DNA from 3 places in the Pradoshia sp. TA40_28 genome. Region 3 is predicted to be linked to each of the others. Evidence: predicted binding sites of a transcription regulator. Region 3 holds the regulator's gene; each other region holds the start of a gene.
What was found. The regulator LexA, encoded in region 3, represses DNA repair genes until DNA is damaged. The targets are predictions, from matches to a motif close to CGAACATATGTTCG.
Positions count from the first base shown of each region.

Region 1: the regulator LexA is predicted to act here: its motif matches at 1,358-1,371, upstream of AC58NB_RS07505 (Y-family DNA polymerase).
Region 2: the regulator LexA is predicted to act here: its motif matches at 1,728-1,741, upstream of recA (recombinase RecA).

Region 1 covers NZ_JCATZO010000004.1:298,432-301,722, reverse strand. The annotation lists gene AC58NB_RS07520 (DMT family transporter) at 1-306, opposite strand, end outside; gene AC58NB_RS07515 (DMT family transporter) at 320-748, opposite strand; gene AC58NB_RS07510 (ArsR/SmtB family transcription factor) at 830-1,144, opposite strand; gene AC58NB_RS07505 (Y-family DNA polymerase) at 1,431-2,690, shown strand; gene AC58NB_RS07500 (YolD-like family protein) at 2,719-3,057, shown strand.
Region 2 covers NZ_JCATZO010000002.1:213,908-217,198, forward strand. The annotation lists gene rny (ribonuclease Y) at 1-266, opposite strand, end outside; gene recA (recombinase RecA) at 584-1,627, opposite strand; gene AC58NB_RS03100 (competence/damage-inducible protein A) at 1,892-3,139, opposite strand; gene pgsA (CDP-diacylglycerol--glycerol-3-phosphate 3-phosphatidyltransferase) at 3,183-3,291, opposite strand, start outside.
Region 3 covers NZ_JCATZO010000013.1:42,489-45,779, reverse strand. The annotation lists gene AC58NB_RS15200 (helicase-related protein) at 1-1,251, shown strand, start outside; gene lexA (transcriptional repressor LexA) at 1,445-2,071, opposite strand; gene yneA (cell division suppressor protein YneA) at 2,225-2,548, shown strand; gene AC58NB_RS15185 (YneB family resolvase-like protein) at 2,618-3,268, shown strand.

The sequences.
Region 1 (3,291 bases), on a different contig from region 3:
ACCAGCTATACCAGCAATATTAGTTGCGATAACTCCAATTCTAGGAACTGCCATGACAGTTAAAAGTAAATACATCGTGCCTAAAAATGCTGCACTCAATTGCCATTTTGGTGCTTCTAAAAGTGCAAGCACATTTCCGCTGCCAAAAAATAAAATGAAAATGGTAAGGAACATAGTCCCAGTTAGAAATGTCAAAAATGTTGTTTCAATTGTTCCTGCTTTTCGACTAAATGTACCATTGATAGATGATTGTGCGCTTAATGTGATACCGCCAATCATTGTAAATAAAATCATAAATACGCCCATAATTATGTACCCCCTAGTTGATTAATATTAGTGCAATAATCATTGAAATAACTGCAAAAATCTTTTCTTTATTCATTCTAGTTTTTTTACTACCTAGCCATCCAAAATGTTCAATCACCATACTCATGACTAATTGTCCGATAATTACAGCAACCATTGTTATACCAACACCAACGAATGGGACACTTACAACAATGGAAGTTAAATAAACAACACCCAAGACACCTCCAAGTAATGACCATTTGGGTGCTTCAAATGTATAGGACAGCCGTCCTTTTCCAAAAAATATCCATAATAGTCCCATAATAATTGAACCCATAAAGAAGTTATAAAAACTTGTTTCTATTTGTCCAATTGATTTTCCTAATTCAGCATATATAGCTCCTTCAAAGCTAAGTGCTGCTCCAGCCAATAGAGCTAGTATATAAGATATAAAGCGCATAGAAAGTATCCCCTTTTTCGTATATTTATATATCTAGAAAAATAGATATAAATAAGATAAAAAAACAGAAATCAATATAAGTTAGATCTCTGTTCTAAAATAATTAGCTAACTGCTGAATAAACTCTTCATTGCGCCTATAGTAAGTCCATTGTCCATGACGAATCGATTCAAGTAGACCAGCTTTTTGCATCATATTTAAGTAGCTAGAAACCGTAGATTGAGAAACCTTGGCTTTTTCTTGAATATCCCCAACACATACTCCACCTTTGTAACTTACCTCCTTTGGTAGGTGAGCGCCTTGTTTTGGGAAGTGTTTCTCGGGTTCCTTTAACCACGCTAGGATGTGAAGTCTTGTTTCATTAGATAATGCCTTGAATACATCAATAGGTTCCATGTGTGTAATTCTATATCTATATTTCTCGATATGTCAAATTAGAAGAAAAATACCATGTGAAAGGAATAGATAAAACAGTTTATCGGGAAAATAAATCAGTTATTTTTTTGTCGATTTTTTGGTTTGGTGTGGGTTGACTCTTGATTTACTCACAGAGTATTCGCACGCTTACTTACTCTTATACATAAATTGTAAATATATTTCCATTGAATACGAACGTATATTCGCTTATCATTAAGGATATAATAAATGCGAACATATATTCTAGTTTGGAGAAGATTTTACTATGATTGATTACCGTACTTTGCCGCATCATTATGTGATGTGTGTGGATATGAAAAGCTTTTTTGCCAGTTGTTCAGCAGTGATGATGGGACTCGATCCGCTCGAATGTTATTTGGCTGTGGTAAGTGATACAAAACGGAGTGGCAGTGTTGTGTTGGCTTCTTCACCGAAAATGAAAAAAGAGTTTGGCATTAAGACGGGGTCGAGATTATTTGAAATTCCTGATGATCCACGTATTATAACGGTTAATCCTAGTATGGCTACGTATTTGCGTATCTCTACTGAAATCAGCCGTTTGTTCAATCGGTATGTACCTAAAAGTGCCATTCATACGTACAGTGTTGATGAAAGTTTCTTAAAAGTAGATGGCACCACCCGTCTATGGGGTGATATTGTGGAAATTGCTGAAAAAATCAAAGATGAAATTGATCGAGAATTTCAACTCCCCTGCGCCATCGGAATTGGTCCGAATATGTTGCTTGCCAAGCTGTGTCTGGATTTGGAAGCGAAGAAAAAGGGGATCGCCCAGTGGACCTATGAGGATGTACCTGAAAAATTGTGGCCCTTATCTCCCTTGAGCGAAATGTGGGGGATCGGTAAGCCTTTGGAAAAAAAGCTGAACGGAATGGGGATTTTTTCAATTGGTCAATTGGCGCGCTATGACTTGGCGACGCTTGAAAAAAAGTTTGGCGTGATGGGCAATCAATTATATCATCATGCCTGGGGTGTTGATTTATCTGATATTGGAGCGCCCATTATGGAAGGGCAAATCAGCTTTGGAAAAGGGCAGGTTTTACTGCGTGATTATAAAAAGCCTGAGGAAATCAAGCACGTCATTCTAGAAATGAGTGAGGAAGTAGCAAGAAGAACACGGGCAAGCGGAATGGCTGGACGAACGGTCAGTTTAGGAATTTATTACAGTCAGGATGAATTTGGCGGTGGATTTCATCGTTCTCTTACAAGAGAAACACCGACTAATATTACGATGGATCTTTATGAAATGTGCTTAACATTGTTTGAACGATTTTACACAGGAAAGACCGTCAGGAAGATTTCTATTACACTTTCGAATGTCATTCCAGACCAGGAGATGCAAATCAGCCTATTTGATCAGGATGGCTGGCGCAGGCGAGAACTCGGTTTTGTGATGGATCGAATGCGCAAAAAATTTGGATCCAATGCGATTTTACGCGCCGTATCGTATACAGAGGCGGGAACGGCTAAGCATCGAAGTACATTGGTTGGAGGACATAGAGCATAACAGTCAGTGAAATGGAGGTTACCTTAGAATGATTCGAGATCGTGGGAAAATAAAATGGACATCCATGATGCTGCCGGAGCATGTGACGATGCTTAGAGAATGGGCACATGAGGATAGTTATGAAACAAGAAATGAGCTTGATGAACAGCAAATGGAAGCCATCAATGGGATTATTATGGAGGCAATGGAATATGGGAAGCCTGTGATGATCCGGTATTACCGGAAAGACAGTCGCCGGTATGGGACGGTAGAAGGTCATATTCATTATTGTAATGAACAGGCTCAGAAGCTCCACATTGTTAATGAGGATGGAGACACTTGCTTTGTATTTTATCAGGAACTGGTGGATGTACAACTAAAAAATTGATGGTCAAGCAATCCCCTGTAAGCTTATGCATATGTTGGTTATAGCTCTCTTTTTTATTAGCCTAAACAAGGTCTATTACCCAATTTAGGGAGAACCAAAACCAAATATTAGACAAAATACCACAAAAAGTTTACTATGTGTATAGAACTAGAAAAAAGAGATAAAGCAGATAATGAGTTTTATGCATTACTTGCTGTTCTGATAACTTGCCATGGGATATCAAAACAAAAGGGG
Region 2 (3,291 bases), on a different contig from region 3:
CGATTTTCCTGTCTCTGCAATTCAGTTCGTCGATCACGAACCTCCTTTTCAGCATCAGTCCGAAGCTTATGAATCTCATCCTTTGCTTCTAAAAGGGATTCCTTTTTCAAGGCGTCCGCTTCCCGCTTTGCGTCTTCAATGATTTTTTCAGCCGCATTCGTTGCGCCGGATATCTTAGATTCCGCTATAGATCTTCTTAACAAATAGCCAACAACTGCACCAACAATTAGGCCAAGCAAAATGGAGATGATAGTGATTGGATCCATCATTACACCTCCTCTTGCTATTAAATTTTTTAATCTCTTTTACTACATTGTTTTCAATTCTGGCATGTACATCATCTAAAAATATACAGCACAATCGCTTTTGGGCATGTCATAAAAAAAGATATTAATACATATCTATTGTAAAGTTATGAAAATTTGTTGTCAAGAGCTAGTCCTGACGCTCTTTTCCTCGTTTTCAAAAATACAGACAAATATATACGTATCATAAAAAATAATGAAAAGATTCCTGAGCAGTTCAACGTGATTTAAGAAAAAAAGCAAACCTATAAATGCAGGTTTGCCCGGTAGAATTATACTTATTCAGGTAAATCCAATTCATCCATGTCTTCTACTGGATTTACAGCTTGAACTTCCCCATTTAATCCATATGCCGAACGAATTTTCATAGAAATCTCATCACGGACATCCGGATTTTCTCTTAAGAACAGTTTGGCATTCTCTCGGCCTTGGCCCAAGCGCTCTCCATTATAAGAATACCAGGAACCACTCTTTTCGATCACGTCTAATTCAGAACCAATGTCGATGATTTCACCTTCTTTAGAAATACCTTCACCGTACATAATATCCACTTCAGCCACTTTGAATGGCGGAGCCACTTTATTTTTAACAACTTTTATTTTAGTTCTATTACCTACAATATCATTTCCTTGTTTCAATTGTTCCGCGCGTCTTACTTCAAGACGAATGGTAGAATAGAACTTAAGCGCACGACCACCTGGAGTTGTTTCTGGATTACCAAACATAACACCAATCTTCTCACGGATTTGGTTAATAAAGATTGCAATTGTGTTAGATTTATTAATGGATCCAGAAAGTTTACGAAGAGCCTGGGACATTAAACGAGCCTGTAAGCCCATATGAGAATCTCCCATTTCACCTTCAATCTCAGCTTTTGGCACTAATGCCGCCACTGAATCGACAACAATAATATCAACTGCACCGCTTCGTACAAGCGCTTCAGCAATCTCTAATCCCTGTTCACCAGTATCGGGCTGGGAAAGTAGTAATTCATCTATATTTACGCCAAGCTTTTGTGCATATGCCGGATCTAAAGCATGTTCTGCATCAATAAAGGCTGCTTGTCCACCCTTTGCTTGTACTTCTGCAATCGCATGTAAAGCGACTGTCGTTTTACCGGAACTCTCCGGTCCATAAATCTCAATTATTCTTCCTCTTGGATATCCACCTACACCTAGGGCTGAATCTAGCATAAGAGAACCACTTGGAATTGTGGAAACCTTTCTGTCTGCTCTTTCACCGAGCTTCATTACTGAACCTTTACCAAATTGTTTTTCAATTTGTTTTAGCGCCATATCCAGCGCAGCCTGACGTTCACTCACAGTTTATTTCCTCCCCATATCTATATAAAAAACATAACTTGTACAATTAAGAACTTATCTATACTATACCTCATTCAGTCGGATTTGCCAAGCAAAAAAGCGAACATTTATTCGCCTTGTTTTTTTATCATTTATTCGTCAATTTAAATGAATACCTTAAGTAAACCGATTACTTCAAACAATAAATCGTATAAAACTGAAATTATTGCTATTTTATAAACAATAAAACACCCCAACTATTTTTCTAGTTGGGGAGGGAATTTGTTATGCATACAAATCTCTCAGCTTGTGTATAAGAAAATGGCAGCCATACTTCATACTTCTAACTCGATTCACTTCACGCATTCCGCCTAAATCTAATCTCTTAGCGTATGTTTTCTGACCAGCTATAGCTATACCAATATAAACAGTCCCTACCGGATGACCTTCTAATTCGTCTGGTCCAGCTACACCGGTAAAGCTTATCCCGATATCAGATTGCAGTTGGGCTTTAATATTGTCAGCCATCTCAATAGCACATTGCTCACTGACAACTCCATATTGATCTATGGTCGATTGTTCTACTTTTAGCAGCTTTTTCTTAGCTTCATTCGTATAAACAACAATACCGCCTTTAAGAATTAACCCTGCTCCCTGAATATCCGTCATTTTTTCTTGAAACATTCCACCAGTTAAGCTTTCAGCTGCCGAGATTGTAAGTTCATTTTCTTTTAAAAGATTAATAAGTTCATTCATGATGGTTGTATCATCATATCCATAAAAATATTCGCCCACACGTGAGAGAATTTTCTCTTCCGCCTCTTTTAATAGTTTGTCAGCCTCAGCAGTTGATTCATGCTTAGCAGTAATTCGAAGAGTCACTTCTCCATCTGATGCCAGCGGTGCTATAGTCGGATTACTTTGTTGATCCAGCAAATCCTCAATCTCTGTTTCGAGCTGTGATTCTCCTATACCAAAGAAACGTAGTACTCTTGAATCAATGCGTTCAACCCGGTCCATTAATCGTAATAGATAGGGAATGGTATAATCTTGATGCATTGGCTTCATCTCACTCGGGGGCCCAGGCAAAAGAATATGAAGAATATCTCCATGAGACACAGCCATTCCAGGAGCCATCCCATTATGATTATGGAAAACTTCTGATCCTTCAATAACCAGTGCCTGCTTTCGATTGTTTTCTGTCATAACCCGATTTATTTTTTTAAAATAATCTTCAATGTTTTCCATTGCTTTTTGATCTGTTATTAACGTTTTACCGATATGAGAGGCCACAACTTCTTTTGTTATATCATCCTTCGTTGGTCCCAAACCACCGGTATAAATAATAAGATCTGCCCGGGATTCTGCAATTTCAATTGCTTTTTCCAATCGGGAAGGATTATCACCTACCACAGTATGGTAATATACGTTAACACCTATCTCTGCCAAGCTTTTCGAAATAAATTGAGCATTTGTATTGGCAATCTGCCCAAGCAATAATTCAGAGCCAACTGCTATTAGTTCCGCATTCATTCTGTCACCCGCCAATTTAAAAAGTTATATACGAATGATACCCTTATTTCGAGTTTAAAAACGCGTGTTTATTTTTAACAAAGTAATCCCAACCAGACCAAAGAGTAAAGAATAGCGCTACATATAATGCTAGATCAGCAAACGGGAAATTA
Region 3 (3,291 bases):
ATTGAAATGTTTACGGAGAAAGATCAATTTGACGTCATGGTGATTGATGAGGCCCAAATGATTGCAGACAAAGACCGAGGGTTTTCTTGGTTTAAAGCCATTAACAATGCACGTGCCCAAGAAGTGCATATTATCGGAAGCCAAAGTTCCAAAGCCATGATTATAAATCTGCTTCAGGGAAATGATATCGAGATTCGCGAATATAAACGGGATATCCCACTGATTGTGGAGAAAAGGCCATTTAAGATTGAACATACGAAGGCAGGCGATGCGTTAATTGTTTTTTCACGCAATAAAGTTCTTCAAACAGCCTCGAAATTGGAAAGAGACGGACATAAAGTCAGTGTGATTTATGGCAGTATGCCCCCTGAGACGAGAGCCAAACAAATCCAGCGCTTTATTAACAGGGAAACTAAAGTCATTGTTTCTACGGATGCAATCGGGATGGGGCTTAATCTACCAATTCGGAGAGTTGTTTTCCTGGAAAATGATAAATTCGATGGAACGAGAAGACGTTTATTGACCTCGCAGGAAGTGAAACAGTTGGCAGGCAGAGCTGGCCGAAAAGGGATTTACAATGAAGGCCGAGTGGCATTTACGGATCAAATCGGCTTAATGAAGCGATTATTAAATAATAAGGATCAATCGATCAATACGTTTGCAATCGCCCCTACACAAGGAGTTTTTGAGCGTTTTAAGAGATATCATTCCAGTTTGGATCAGTTTTTTGAATTATGGGATGAATTTAAAAATCCTGCAGGTACAACAAAAGCTCCACTCACTCAGGAAAAAGCTTTATATCAGTTAATTCGAAATGAAAAAATAGAAGGCAGGATGTCAATCACTGATTTATATAGCTTTCTCCACTTACCATTCTCAGCAAATGAGGAAATATTAGTCAATCAATGGCTCTATAATATGAAAGCCATTGTGGACAGAAGAGATTTGAGAGAACCTTTTATAAAGAAAGGATCTTTGGAAGAACTGGAATTATCCTATAAATCAGTTGGATTGCATTTATTGTTTTTATATAAATTAGATCGGAGAAGCGAAACGATCTATTGGGAGAGAGTGAGAGAAGAAATCAGTACAGACGCACATCTTCAGTTAAGAAAAGGGGTTAAAAAATATCAAACCAAGTGCAGATCTTGCCATAAGCCGTTAAGCTGGAACTATCCATTTTCTATTTGCCAAACCTGCTATGAAGAAAGTAAACGATCCAGATACTATTATAAAGGATGGGATATATAGGAGACTAAAACTTGCAATCATTGGTTGCAAGTTTTTTATGTTTAACATAACTATATTATGTAAACTAATGCTTTCAAAAAGGAAAAAAGAGTATACGTAAACAAGAATATTCGATCTTTATTAAACATAGATTGATAGAGACTAGTTTAGGAGAACAGAAGAAGAACCGGCATAAAAGCCGGTTCTATCATCCTTATTGAATGTTTCTGTACAATCCAATTACTTTACCCAAAATACTTACATTTTGCAGAATGATAGGTTCGAGCATAGAGTTTTCCGGTTGAAGACGGAAATGGGTATCTTCTTTAAAGAAACGTTTCACAGTAGCTTCATCATCTTCTGTCATAGCTACAACAATCTCACCATTGTTTGCTGTATGCTGCTGGCGAACAATAACGTAGTCACCATCAAGAATACCAGCTTCAATCATACTGTCTCCCATAATTTCAAGCATAAATACATTTTCATCCGCAGGTGCCATATGTTCAGGAAGAGGGAAGTATTCCTCAATATTTTCGATGGCTGTTATTGGTTGACCGGCAGTTACTTTCCCGATTAACGGAACATTAACGGAATTTGTCTTTGGTATATGGTCATGTGGATCCATGTCCAAAATTTCAATTGCACGTGGCTTAGTAGGGTCACGTCTGATGAGTCCTTTACTTTCTAGTCGCGCTAAATGACCATGAACGGTGGAACTGGAAGCCAGTCCAACTGCTTCACCAATCTCCCGAACGGAAGGTGGATAGCCTTTCTTTTTAACTTCTTCTTTTATATATAGCAAAATATCCTGTTGACGTTTGGATAATTTAGTAGTCATCTCCCGCACCTCTTTATGCTTACTTTTTTTTAGTATATCATTTCCTGGTTTACAGTACAAACATAAGTTCGTTTTTTTGTTGACACAAAACACACGTTCGGTTTATACTAACATCATAACAAGCGAACATATATTCTGCGGAGGGGTTTATTTATGAAAAAGTTATGGACTTCTTATTCTTATACAATTATATTTATTATCGGTGTTTTCCTATTAATATCCAGTTTACTGGTGACTACTATTGAAACGCCGAAGGATGATTTTCAACAAATTATGGTTAAAAAAGGCGATACAGTTTGGGATATGGCTGAAAGATTTGATGGCAGTGAGATGACACAGACTGAATTTGTCTCCTGGGTGCAGGAAAATAATGATTTGCAGATTAATCAATTAAAAGAAGGTCAAACGATTGTGATTCCTGTTAAGAAAAACAATGATAATACAGAGATGCTGCATTTAGCAGATTCTGATAAATAACTATATAATCAGTAGGTCGGGATATAGGATCCCGGCCTTATCTATATGTAAAAAGAATGGTGAGAGAAGATGAAGGTTGGAATATACTGCAGAGTTAGTACAGATAAAAGTTCACAGGAAACGTCCCTGGAAAGGCAGGAACAGGAGTTAACAAGACTCGCTGCTGTTAAGGGATTTGAGATTGTCAGTATCCAGAAGGAACAAGCTAGTGGATATGATTTGGAGCGGGAAGGCATTCTAATCCTGCTGGAAAAAATGAAAAACAAAGAAATTGAGGGACTGTTAATACAGGATGAAACGAGACTTGGCAGAGGTAATGCGAAGATAGCCCTGCTACATTGTATTTATAAAGAAGGCATTAAATTATATACGGTTACTCATAATGGCGAGCTTGAAATTTCAGAAACAGATGCCATGCTTTTGCAAATCATCAGTATTGTAGAAGAGTATCAACGTAAATTGCAAAACAGTAAAATCAGAAGGGGAATGAAACGGGCAATCGAAAAAGGCTACAAGCCACAAAAAAACCTATCTAATCAACATATAGGTGGCGGTAGAGAAAGGTCGGATGTCCCGTTACAGGAAGTTATTGAATTGCGTATTAAGGGATTGACATTTGCTGAAATAACGGAGAATTTAAACAGAAAAGGCTATGATTTATCAAAAGCAACCATTCACCGGAGATATTCAGAATATATGAAAAAGAATACCAATCAATAGTTCCTTCTTGAAAATAATTCTGT